DNA from 3 places in the Psychrosphaera ytuae genome. Region 3 is predicted to be linked to each of the others. Evidence: predicted binding sites of a transcription regulator. Region 3 holds the regulator's gene; each other region holds the start of a gene.
The links. The regulator FNR, encoded in region 3, switches genes on or off when oxygen is low (the NO sensors DNR and NnrR bind a similar motif). The targets are predictions, from matches to a motif close to TTGATCTAGATCAA.

Region 1 (3,289 bases), 340 kb from region 3:
TAGGCGTTAAGCATGTTATGTAGACCTTGCAAGTACAAGTAGTCTTTGGTGAAACCGCCGCCTCGATAGGCCCTAGCTGTAATAGTGAAGGCAAGATTTGGATCTACTCTGTATTGCTCAAGCAGCATGGTAAAAGTGCGTTTGAAGTCGCTGTCTTTTAACATTGAATCCACGGCCAAAACTCTTAAAGCAAGTACTTTAAGACGAGGTAAAGACACACAGCCTGCTAAGTATTCACATAAGATGGCGATGCCTTCTTGCGTCATGGTGTTGAGTGGACTACCCAGATTTAAAGCTCTTATAGGTTGGGCGCGAGAATTCAAGGTGGTGACCAAGTGCACACCAATTTCATGGTGTGCAAGCGCCTGCGCTTCGACCAAAGCGATCTTGGCATTTGTGTTCACTTTAATCGTTGTCCCAGTGACCAAGGCATTAGCAATCATAGAGTCATCAATCACTATTTGATGCTGATAGCCGTGCTGGTTAGCAAAGTCACCCATAAGCGACACCACAGCTTCTGCATTTAATGGCTCTTGTTCAAGCTCACCTAACTCACCTGGCAAGTGCAATAGAAACTTCGCATTTGCGATGTCTTTTTGGTTTGGCTCACCGTAATAACGCAAACAGTTGTAGACAAAATTAGGTGTGCCAACGGAGTTAAATTGATCAATTTTATCTACGTAAGATTCAATAACATCTTTATAGAAAGTGACTAAATCTTCATCGCCTAACGAATCTATGGGAAGATTGAAAAGCTTGCGCTTTCTCTCGAAACAATCGAGGCGTGTATCTGTATACACAAATTCCGGATTTTGAGTAAATTTGGATTCAAAGAACGCGCTTTTAGCCTGCTGAAAATTAAGCGGGGCTACTGCACTCAGAATATTGATCCCTTGCACTGTATCATAGAGAGCGTCGTCAAGAGCCTGAACTTGTTGAGAAATAGGTTGCATACGTGATTAAAAGGCTAGATTTTGTTCATCAAGTTTGAATCAAAAGCCTTAAAATTACTACTAATAACGTCAATAAACAGGCAAATAGGTCCCATGCCTACTTACACTTCCTTGGCACTATATTAAGTGGACATTGTTCATTACGCTGAGATTGAAGTGGTGTGTTTAATTTAATGATCTAGATCAATCCATCCTTATTTATTTTAATTTCCTTTAAAAATCATGTTTTTAACTGAATTTACAATGCAATAAAGTCACACTATCTTTAACAGAGGACATTGCTTCTATTGCTCAGGTTGAAAAGCCTGAGCTACTTTTTAAGGACATCACTGCAATGGTTTGATCGCTATTGTGTTTATTTTTGTATTTATCGTGGCTATGGCTGTGGCGGCCTCGGTGAAGAGTTACGTAAGAGGACTCGCTATGAAAGACGCTACAAAACTCGATACTCAAGCAATCGACCCCATATCTGATAAAGAACTCGGATTAACTCACGATTTATGGCGGGCATGTAATTACTTAGCGGCCGGGATGATTTATTTAAAAGACAACCCTCTACTGCAAATCCCCTTGAGCAAAGAGCATATTAAAAAGCGTCTATTAGGGCATTGGGGTGCAAGTCCTGGCCTATCTTTTATGTATGTTCACATGAATCGACTTATCAACAAGTATGATTTAAATGCAATTTTTTTGGCAGGCCCTGGTCATGGCGCTCCTGGTGTTATTGCTCCGGTATATCTGGAAGGAACATACAGTGAGATATACCCTGATGTTGGTCAGGATATAGAAGGCATGACACACCTGTTTAAACGTTTTTCGTTTCCGGGGGGAATCGGCAGTCATTGTACTCCAGAGCTACCAGGTTCTATTCATGAGGGTGGCGAGCTGGGATATAGTATTTCTCATGCTTTTGGCGCAGCCTTTGATAACCCCGATTTAATTGTGACGGTTGCGGTTGGGGACGGAGAAGCCGAAACGGGCCCATTGGCGACATCGTGGCACTCTAGCAAGTACATTAATCCAATTCGAGATGGGGCGGTTTTGCCCATCCTTCACTTAAATGGCTATAAAATTAATAACCCGACTTTACTTTCTAGGATCCCAAATGAAGAGTTAGGTGCTTTGTTTAATGGATACGGCTGGAAGCCAATTTTCGTCGAGGGTGACGACCCTGTTCATATGCACCAAAAAATGGCTGAGGCGATGGAATCTTGTATTCTAGATATTAGAGAGATTCAACAAAATGCTCGTAACGCTGAAAAGGTAAGCCGGGCTCGTTGGCCAATGATAGTGTTAAGAACACCCAAAGGCTGGACCTGCCCAGAAAAAATTAACGGTCATAAAACACAAGGCTCGTGGCGAGCCCATCAAGTGCCTCTCAAAAATGTTCGTGATAACCCTGAAAACCTAGCGACATTAACATCATGGCTTAAAAGCTATGAACCACAAACCTTGTTCGATGAAGACGGTAAGCTGGTGGCCAAGCTACAGGCACTGTTGCCTAAGGGGCAAAGACGCATGAGCGCTAACCCCCACGCCAATGGCGGGTTAGTAAAGAAAAATCTCAGGCTGCCAAATTTTACCGATTACGCCTGTGTCGTGGACCAGCCTGGAACCTCCTTTGCCTTCAACACCAAACCTCTTGGCGCCATGCTTCGAGATGTAATGGTAAAAAACAACAATAACTTTCGGGTATTTGGGCCTGACGAAACCACTTCAAATAAGTTGGACGACATCTATGAAGTCAGCAAAAAACTCTGGTTGTGCGAGTACAAGCCAGAAGATGAAGACGGCGGCCACCTAAGCACTGATGGGCGCGTGTTGGAGATGTTGTCTGAACATACACTAGAGGGCTGGTTTGAGGGGTATGTTTTAACCGGTCGACATGGTTTTTTTGCGACGTATGAGGCGTTTGTCCATGTTATCGACTCTATGTTTAACCAGCATGCAAAATGGTTAGCTATTGCCGAAAGCTTGAGCTGGCGCGCACCTATTGCATCGATTAACCTTCTCATTACCTCTACGGTGTGGCGCCAAGATCACAATGGGTTTACTCATCAAGACCCGGGTTTTCTCGATTTAGTGGTGAACAAAAGCCCTAGCGTGACTCGGATCTATTTACCGCCAGACGTCAATTGCTTGTTGTCGGTCGCGGATCACTGCCTAAAAAGTCAAAACGACATCAATGTCATTGTGTGTGACAAACAATCGCACATGCAGTACCTAGATACCCAAAGTGCCATTAAGCATTGTACTAAAGGATTGGGGATCTGGCCCTGGGCCAGTAACGATGAAGGCCAAGAGCCTGATGTAGTGATCGTCGGTTGCGGGGATAT
Region 2 (3,289 bases), 300 kb from region 3:
TTAGCTGTACCGAAAGCTCAGTAAAATACACTCTAAATATCAAGGTCATAACCAATGACTGCAAGATATAAAATGTAAACGCCATCGTTCCGACTTTTTTCACCGCTCGAACAAGCCACGAGCCAGAAGAGGCTAAATCAGCTTTAACCACGAAGTGCCAAATAATAAGCGCCATACTTAACCCAGACAACGATGCCAACACACCTGACGCACTTTGCCAAACATCTGGGTGAACTATTGCGATAAAGGCGTCAATTGCAGAGACAACAAGTGTCACAAGGAGTAGCTTGATTAATGCTGGCCGAGTAAAGCCGGTTTTTAACGCCCCAGATTTGTATAAACCCAGGCCAATAAGCATAGTGCCTACAATATAAAACAAGCTTAGTATCGGAAAAGTAACAACATAAGCAACAGCAATAAAAAGCGAAACCATAACCCACTCCCAATAAGGAGCGTGTGATGTTGAGATAGCCTCATTAAATGCTTCCGAGCCACGGACCATCGGCTCTCCAAAATACCCAGCTAACGCCCATTGTGTTGCTAACACAAGCATACCAATAGCAAAGAAAGTCTTGCCAACTTTAAGGGTCTTTTCGGCACTCCATTCCAAGCGGTTTAACAAAAACAATCCTGATAGTGCATAAACTAGCAGTATATCCCCAGGCCATATAAATACGCAGTGAATCGTGCCAAAAAGAACTAGCCAAAACAGCCTAGATTTAAGAATGGGCTTGGGTTGTAAGTTTTTGTTTTGGTAATTTTGCCACTGAATATAAAGACCCACCGCAAACAAAATACAAAACAAGCTTCTAAAACGGCCATCAAACAAAAATGCGTTTACACCACGCATAATTTGATCTGCTAGTAAAACGGGCTCATGCATGACGTAACCAAGTTCAAACATTCCCATATGAGTTATGTTCAAAAACAGTAACCCCAAAACAGCAAGGCCTCTGAGTAAGTCTAAGTATTGGATACGAGTTGGGGAGATAGTTTGAACAGTTTCAGATGACGAAACTTCAGATGGTATACTGGACATAATTTGGCCTTCCTTTGACTGGGCTCCATAAAACCAAGAGTCAGTCTAAAGAAAAGCCAAAATAAATCCCAGTATTTCTGTACCAGATAGCCGTTGTAATTTGTTTCTAAATGTTAACTAAAAACAAATCACATGGAGCGTAGTTCGCAACACCATTTGCAGTCGACCCCAACATGCCGGTGATACCCTTTTCAGAGTGTGTCCCCATAATGATCAAATCAGCTTCAATCGCTTCGGCTTTACCAATAATTTCACGATATGGTTTACCGACTTTAACTGAAGTACGCTTGCGACTAACATCATATTTAGTGGCAATCGCTTCCATCTTAGGCACAATTTCTTCTTCTAGCTTAGCTTGGTAGTCTTTTGGCAATAAGGTGTATGAAATTACACTTATCAAATACACTTTTGAATCAAACTTCTTGGCAATATCCAGAGCTTTTTTAACAACCTGCTCGCCTTCATCACTTGCTTCTATCGCAACTAAGATTTTATCGTACATTATCTAATCCTTATTCGTGAAACACGTTTACCACTGATTTTTATATTTCTAAGTGTAGCTTTAAATTAAATGAAATAAATTGATTTAAAACAACTTTCTCTTCTTTGTATAAATAGTTATTTAATATTACTAATCACTCTAATCCAAGTCCTTTCTTCCATCGTTTTGCATAGTAGAATTCGCGATCTTTCTCGAACAACACAAAGTGATCTCTATGTTTTCTCGATTTTTCTCACTATCACTGTCAAAGCAAATCTTATTTGCCTTTTTGGCCGCTATCGCTTTTGGACTTGTATTTAAAGATGCAGCCTTAGCAATTAAACCTATCGGAACAGCCTACATCAATGCCATTAAAATGGTGGTTATCCCATTGCTGTTTTTTTCTATAGTAAGTTCGATTTTCAATTTTTCAGATCCGAGTAAATTAAAACGACTGGGACTTAAAACAATCGGCGTATTTTTGTTAACCGCTTTAATTGCGAGTTTAATCGGCTTAGGCGTTGGTACGGCGTTTAATTGGACCGACAGTATTCAAATGTCCTCAGAAATCGACAAAATAAGAGTTATTCCTAGTATTGGGGAAGTTCTCTCAGGTTTCATCCCTGCAAATATTGTAGACGCAATGGCTAGTGGTAAAGTAATCCCCGTTGTGGTTTTTTCGGTAATTCTTGGCTTTGCAGTTCTTAAAACAGGTCCTGCTGCTGACGCATTTAAAGCCTTTATCGTATCTGGTAACGAAGTTATGGCTTCGCTGATGCGTATTGTGTTGGCAGTAACACCAATCGGTGTTTTTGCTATTTTGGCCGCAACCGTCAGTCAATTTGGTCTTGAAACGTTGTTGCCTCTCGGTCAATTTATCCTAGCGGTTTACTTAGGTTGCTTAATTCACATCGCGGTTACCTATTCGAGCCTGGTATATGCCTTTGGTAAAATGAACCCAATTTCATTTTACAAAAACATCTTTGAGGCACAAGCGACGGCCTATAGTACTTGCAGTAGCTATGCAACACTGCCAGTAACTACTAAAGTCATTTCTGAAAACTTAAAGGTCGAAAAAGGCTTTGGGTCTTTCGTCGCAAATATTGGTTCGAGTGCCAATATGGACGGCTGTGGCGGCATTTATCCGGCGATAGCGGCGATATTTATTGCCCACATCTACGGCATCTCTTTGGATATGGTTGACTACGGTATCATTACCATGACTGCGGTCATAAGTAGTATCGGTACTGCAGGCGTACCTGGTGCTGCATTGGTCATGCTAACGGTTACACTTAATGCCGTTGGCTTACCATTGGAGGGTATCGCCATTGTAGCTGCAATTGACCGCATTATTGATATGATGCGAACAGCCACCAACATTACAGGCGATGCAGTCACGGCTCTAGTGGTTGCTCAAAGCGAAGGGCTGGTCGGTAACGAACAACCTGATAATACAAAAAACATAAATCAAACCCAGGTTAACTCAACAAACGCATCCATAGCATAAGTCGTTATACCTTTAAGTTAATCATCTAATAAAAAATGCGAGCACTTGCCTCGCATTTTGTTTTTTGTTAACTACCTATGTGTGCAGTCATTTAAAATGATTACTTGGCATCTCTGAACAGTACTTCAGGGTTTACCATTGTTTTCATTTCTAAGACGTTGCCATTTGGATCTTCGATAAAAAACGTCTCTTGCTCAAACTCAGTTCCAACAAAACGTCTGTAAGGCTTATCAAGGTATTCTAATCCAGCAGCTTCAATACG
Region 3 (3,289 bases):
AACAACAAATTCAGCAACGAGACATTTGTTAGATTTTAATAGGGCACTCAAAGTCGTCAGGCTTGACAGCTAATAAGTCACACTCAACATTATCAATGACGTGTTCGGCTGTATTACCAATCAAAGCGGCGCTAATGCCTTGTCGACCCACGGTACCGATTACGATTAATTCGGCGTCCATTTCTTGCGCGAGACGCGGTATAACGTCCTCTGGCATCCCTTCAAGTACATGACAGTGCGACGAAACAATGTCATTTTCTGAGGCGAGTTTGGCCAAGCTTTCTGTGTGATGTTGTCTCATCGACGAATTGTATTCTTGTGGATCAAACTCTGGGATCTCAACTGCTATATTCACTGGTGTAGGCGGGTATGCGTTTACCAAGTGTGGCTCGGAATGAAGCAGTTTTGCCATGTAATTGGCATATTGAGTGATTTGGGTATTTAAGTTTTTGTGCTCTGAATCATCGGTTCCGGCAGAAACTGCAGCTAAAATTTTGCCGTGCTCTGGCCAAGCGTGTTCTTTGACTAATAACACAGGTACCGGGCATTTACGTAGTAGGTGCCAATCAGTAGGCGTGAAGATGACTGACTTTAAAGTGTCGTGCGCATGAGTACCTTTGATAACGAGGTCATATTTGTTAAATAAGACTTCTTTTATAATGCTTTCGTATGGGCGGTTGTGCCAAACGACTTTGTAATCAATCGGGGTGGCCTTTAGGTCTTGCTGGGCAATAAGTTCTTCTAGCCAAAGTGTACGATCACCAATAACAGCTTGTTTCATGGCATCGCGTTCATCAGCCGATAACATTGTTGTCATTTCATAAGAAAAGTCATAAATAGACAAAAATAAGGTGAGGGTAACGGGAGATTTTTTGGCGAGTTCGATAGCGCGTAATAACGCTTTTTGCTCTTCTTCAGTTGGGTCAACTACAACTAGTAATTTATTGAAAGTATTCATGACAATCCCTTTTTTTTGCCTTTTCTACATTTAGTGTAGAACAGACTAAAGGGATTTGAATGAGTTTTTATTGAACTAAATCAATCTTTTTGTCAGAAAATCAATACTATCGAATATTTTCTACAAGGTACTAAGCGAGTTGCTTCAATCCATCGACGTTTAAGATTTCGACGAATTTACCATCTAAATTGATCAATTCCTTTTTTTGCAACTTACTGATGATTCTGCTCACTGTCTCAACGGTAAGACCCAAATAGTTACCGATCTCGGCACGAGTCATGGTCAATCTAAATATTGTTGCTGACAAGTTACGCTCGTCGAACCGCTTCGACAAAGAGACTAAAAATGTACAAATTCGCTGCTCGGCGGTTTTCTTACTAAGTAACATAAACATAGATTGGTCGGCAGATATTTCATTACTCATTAATCTTTGAACTTGTTGGCGTAAGCTCGGCATCGAGCTTGAAAGGTTGTCAATGGTATTAAATGGGATCTCACAAACCATTGAGGTTTCTAATGCCTGAGAATATGTTTTATAACTTTGATCTGCGATTCCATCAAAACCGATAATGTCTCCCGGTAGATGGAAACCCGTAATTTGTTCGGTACCGTTTTCATCAATTAAAAAGGATTTGAAACTACCTGACCTGACGGCATAGAGAGCACGTAGAGGTTGCTTGGCCTCAAATAGATATTGGTTTTTTTGATAGGGTTTCTTTCGCTCAATCAAATCATCAAGTCGGGTTAACTCTTCATTGTTTAACGAAAAAGGCAAACACAGCTGGTTTAAATTACAATTTGAACAGCTTATAGAAAACTGACCACATTGATTCTTGCTTCTTAATTGAGTCATTATTCAAGTCCTTGTAATTTTAACCAGGTTGTATACAACTGATATGATGCCATCAGAATGATAAACATACCAAACACAGTTCTAATTTTCTTCTGCTTTATGTAAATAGCCAATTTATTATTCAGACTTGTCATACCAATTAGTGCAGGAAGAGTAGCGATACCAAACATAAACATGACGGCACCCCCGTGTAATGGTGAGGGAGCAACCAAGGCTAAGCTTAAAGCGGTATAGACCAGACCACACGGTAAAAATCCCCAAAACAGCCCATACATCAAACATTTGAATACACTATCAATGGGCAATAAACGTTTTTTTATCGGCTCTAATGACTTGTTAACCCAAACGCCGATTTTTTCTATGTTTAATACGGCATTCGAAACGTTACAGATGTGTAAACTAATGCCAAACATCAACAAACTAGCGAAAACATTTAGGTACAACACATTTCCACCGCTTAAAGAAATGATACCTTGTGAAAAGTAGTTTGCGATGCAGCCAATTAAGGCGTAACCACTAATACGCCCAAAACTAATGTATGTGGTGTAGCGCAAAATTGATTTTTCTCTTGGGATTGAGAAGCCAAGTGCCATTGAGAGCGAACCACACATAGTTAAACAATGGACTAGGCCAAACAAGCCCATAAAAAACGCTGTGCTAATGAGCATTAAACACGCCCATTTTTGGTAGATTGATTGTCGGTATTATTTTCGGCTGGTTTTGCTGTTTCCTTTTTTGGCATATCGTCATCCATTAATATGGATAAGCCTTGTTTTTCGAGATCTTCAAATTGCTCTGATTTTGTAGCCCAAAAAAACGCGTATACACCTATGATCACAAATACAATGGCGATGGGAATTAAGTAATAAATAATACTCACTGATTTATCCTACTTTAAAAGCCTTAAAGAGTTGGTCACGACAATTATCGAACTAGCCGACATACCGATCACCGCGATGTAAGGTGGCACAAAACCTAGCATCGCCACTGGCAATATAGAAATATTGTATATCAAAGACCACAAAAGGTTTTGTTTAATAATGCGTTTTGTCTTGTGTGCGTACTCAAACAGTTTACTGACGGTATGAAGTTGGTCTTTAACAATAATAATACTTGCTGATTGTTTACTTATGTCTGCGCCGCTTCCCATTGCAACACTCACATCCGCAGCAGCAAATACAGGTGCGTCATTAACGCCGTCGCCAAACATCATCACCGCATCACCATTATTTTGATAACTTTGAACTAAAGCCGCTTTTTGTTCCGGCTTACAACCAAGGTGTACGTCATCTAATTTAAGTTCGCTTGCAGTCTTTGCTACGTTTTCACTTTTGTCACCGGTTAACATTACCAACTTAAGATTTAAGCTACGTAGATATTGCAGTAAGGTCGTCGTACCGTTTTTCACTTGATCAGCCAAATTAAACTCGGCTATCGGTATGCTTTGTTGTTCTTTTATAATTGAGACGTAAACATTA

Region 1: J1N51_RS03400 (phosphoketolase family protein) is a predicted target of FNR. The motif match lies at 1,127-1,140, and genes of this name have one in related genera.
Region 2: J1N51_RS03250 (universal stress protein) is a predicted target of FNR. The motif match lies at 1,621-1,634, and genes of this name have one in related genera.

Annotation. Positions count from the first base shown of each region.
Region 1 is NZ_CP072110.1:750,375-753,663, reverse strand. Features, by position in the region: gene J1N51_RS03405 (flavohemoglobin expression-modulating QEGLA motif protein) at 1-953, opposite strand, end outside; gene J1N51_RS03400 (phosphoketolase family protein) at 1,377-3,289, shown strand, end outside.
Region 2 is NZ_CP072110.1:711,851-715,139, forward strand. Features, by position in the region: gene J1N51_RS03245 (DUF418 domain-containing protein) at 1-1,039, opposite strand, end outside; gene J1N51_RS03250 (universal stress protein) at 1,146-1,541, opposite strand; gene J1N51_RS03255 (dicarboxylate/amino acid:cation symporter) at 1,756-3,027, shown strand; gene J1N51_RS03260 (VOC family protein) at 3,128-3,289, opposite strand, start outside.
Region 3 is NZ_CP072110.1:412,434-415,722, reverse strand. Features, by position in the region: gene uspE (universal stress protein UspE) at 29-958, opposite strand; gene fnr (fumarate/nitrate reduction transcriptional regulator Fnr) at 1,089-1,811, opposite strand; gene J1N51_RS01885 (sulfite exporter TauE/SafE family protein) at 1,811-2,479, opposite strand; gene ccoS (cbb3-type cytochrome oxidase assembly protein CcoS) at 2,479-2,691, opposite strand; gene J1N51_RS01875 (heavy metal translocating P-type ATPase) at 2,701-3,289, opposite strand, start outside.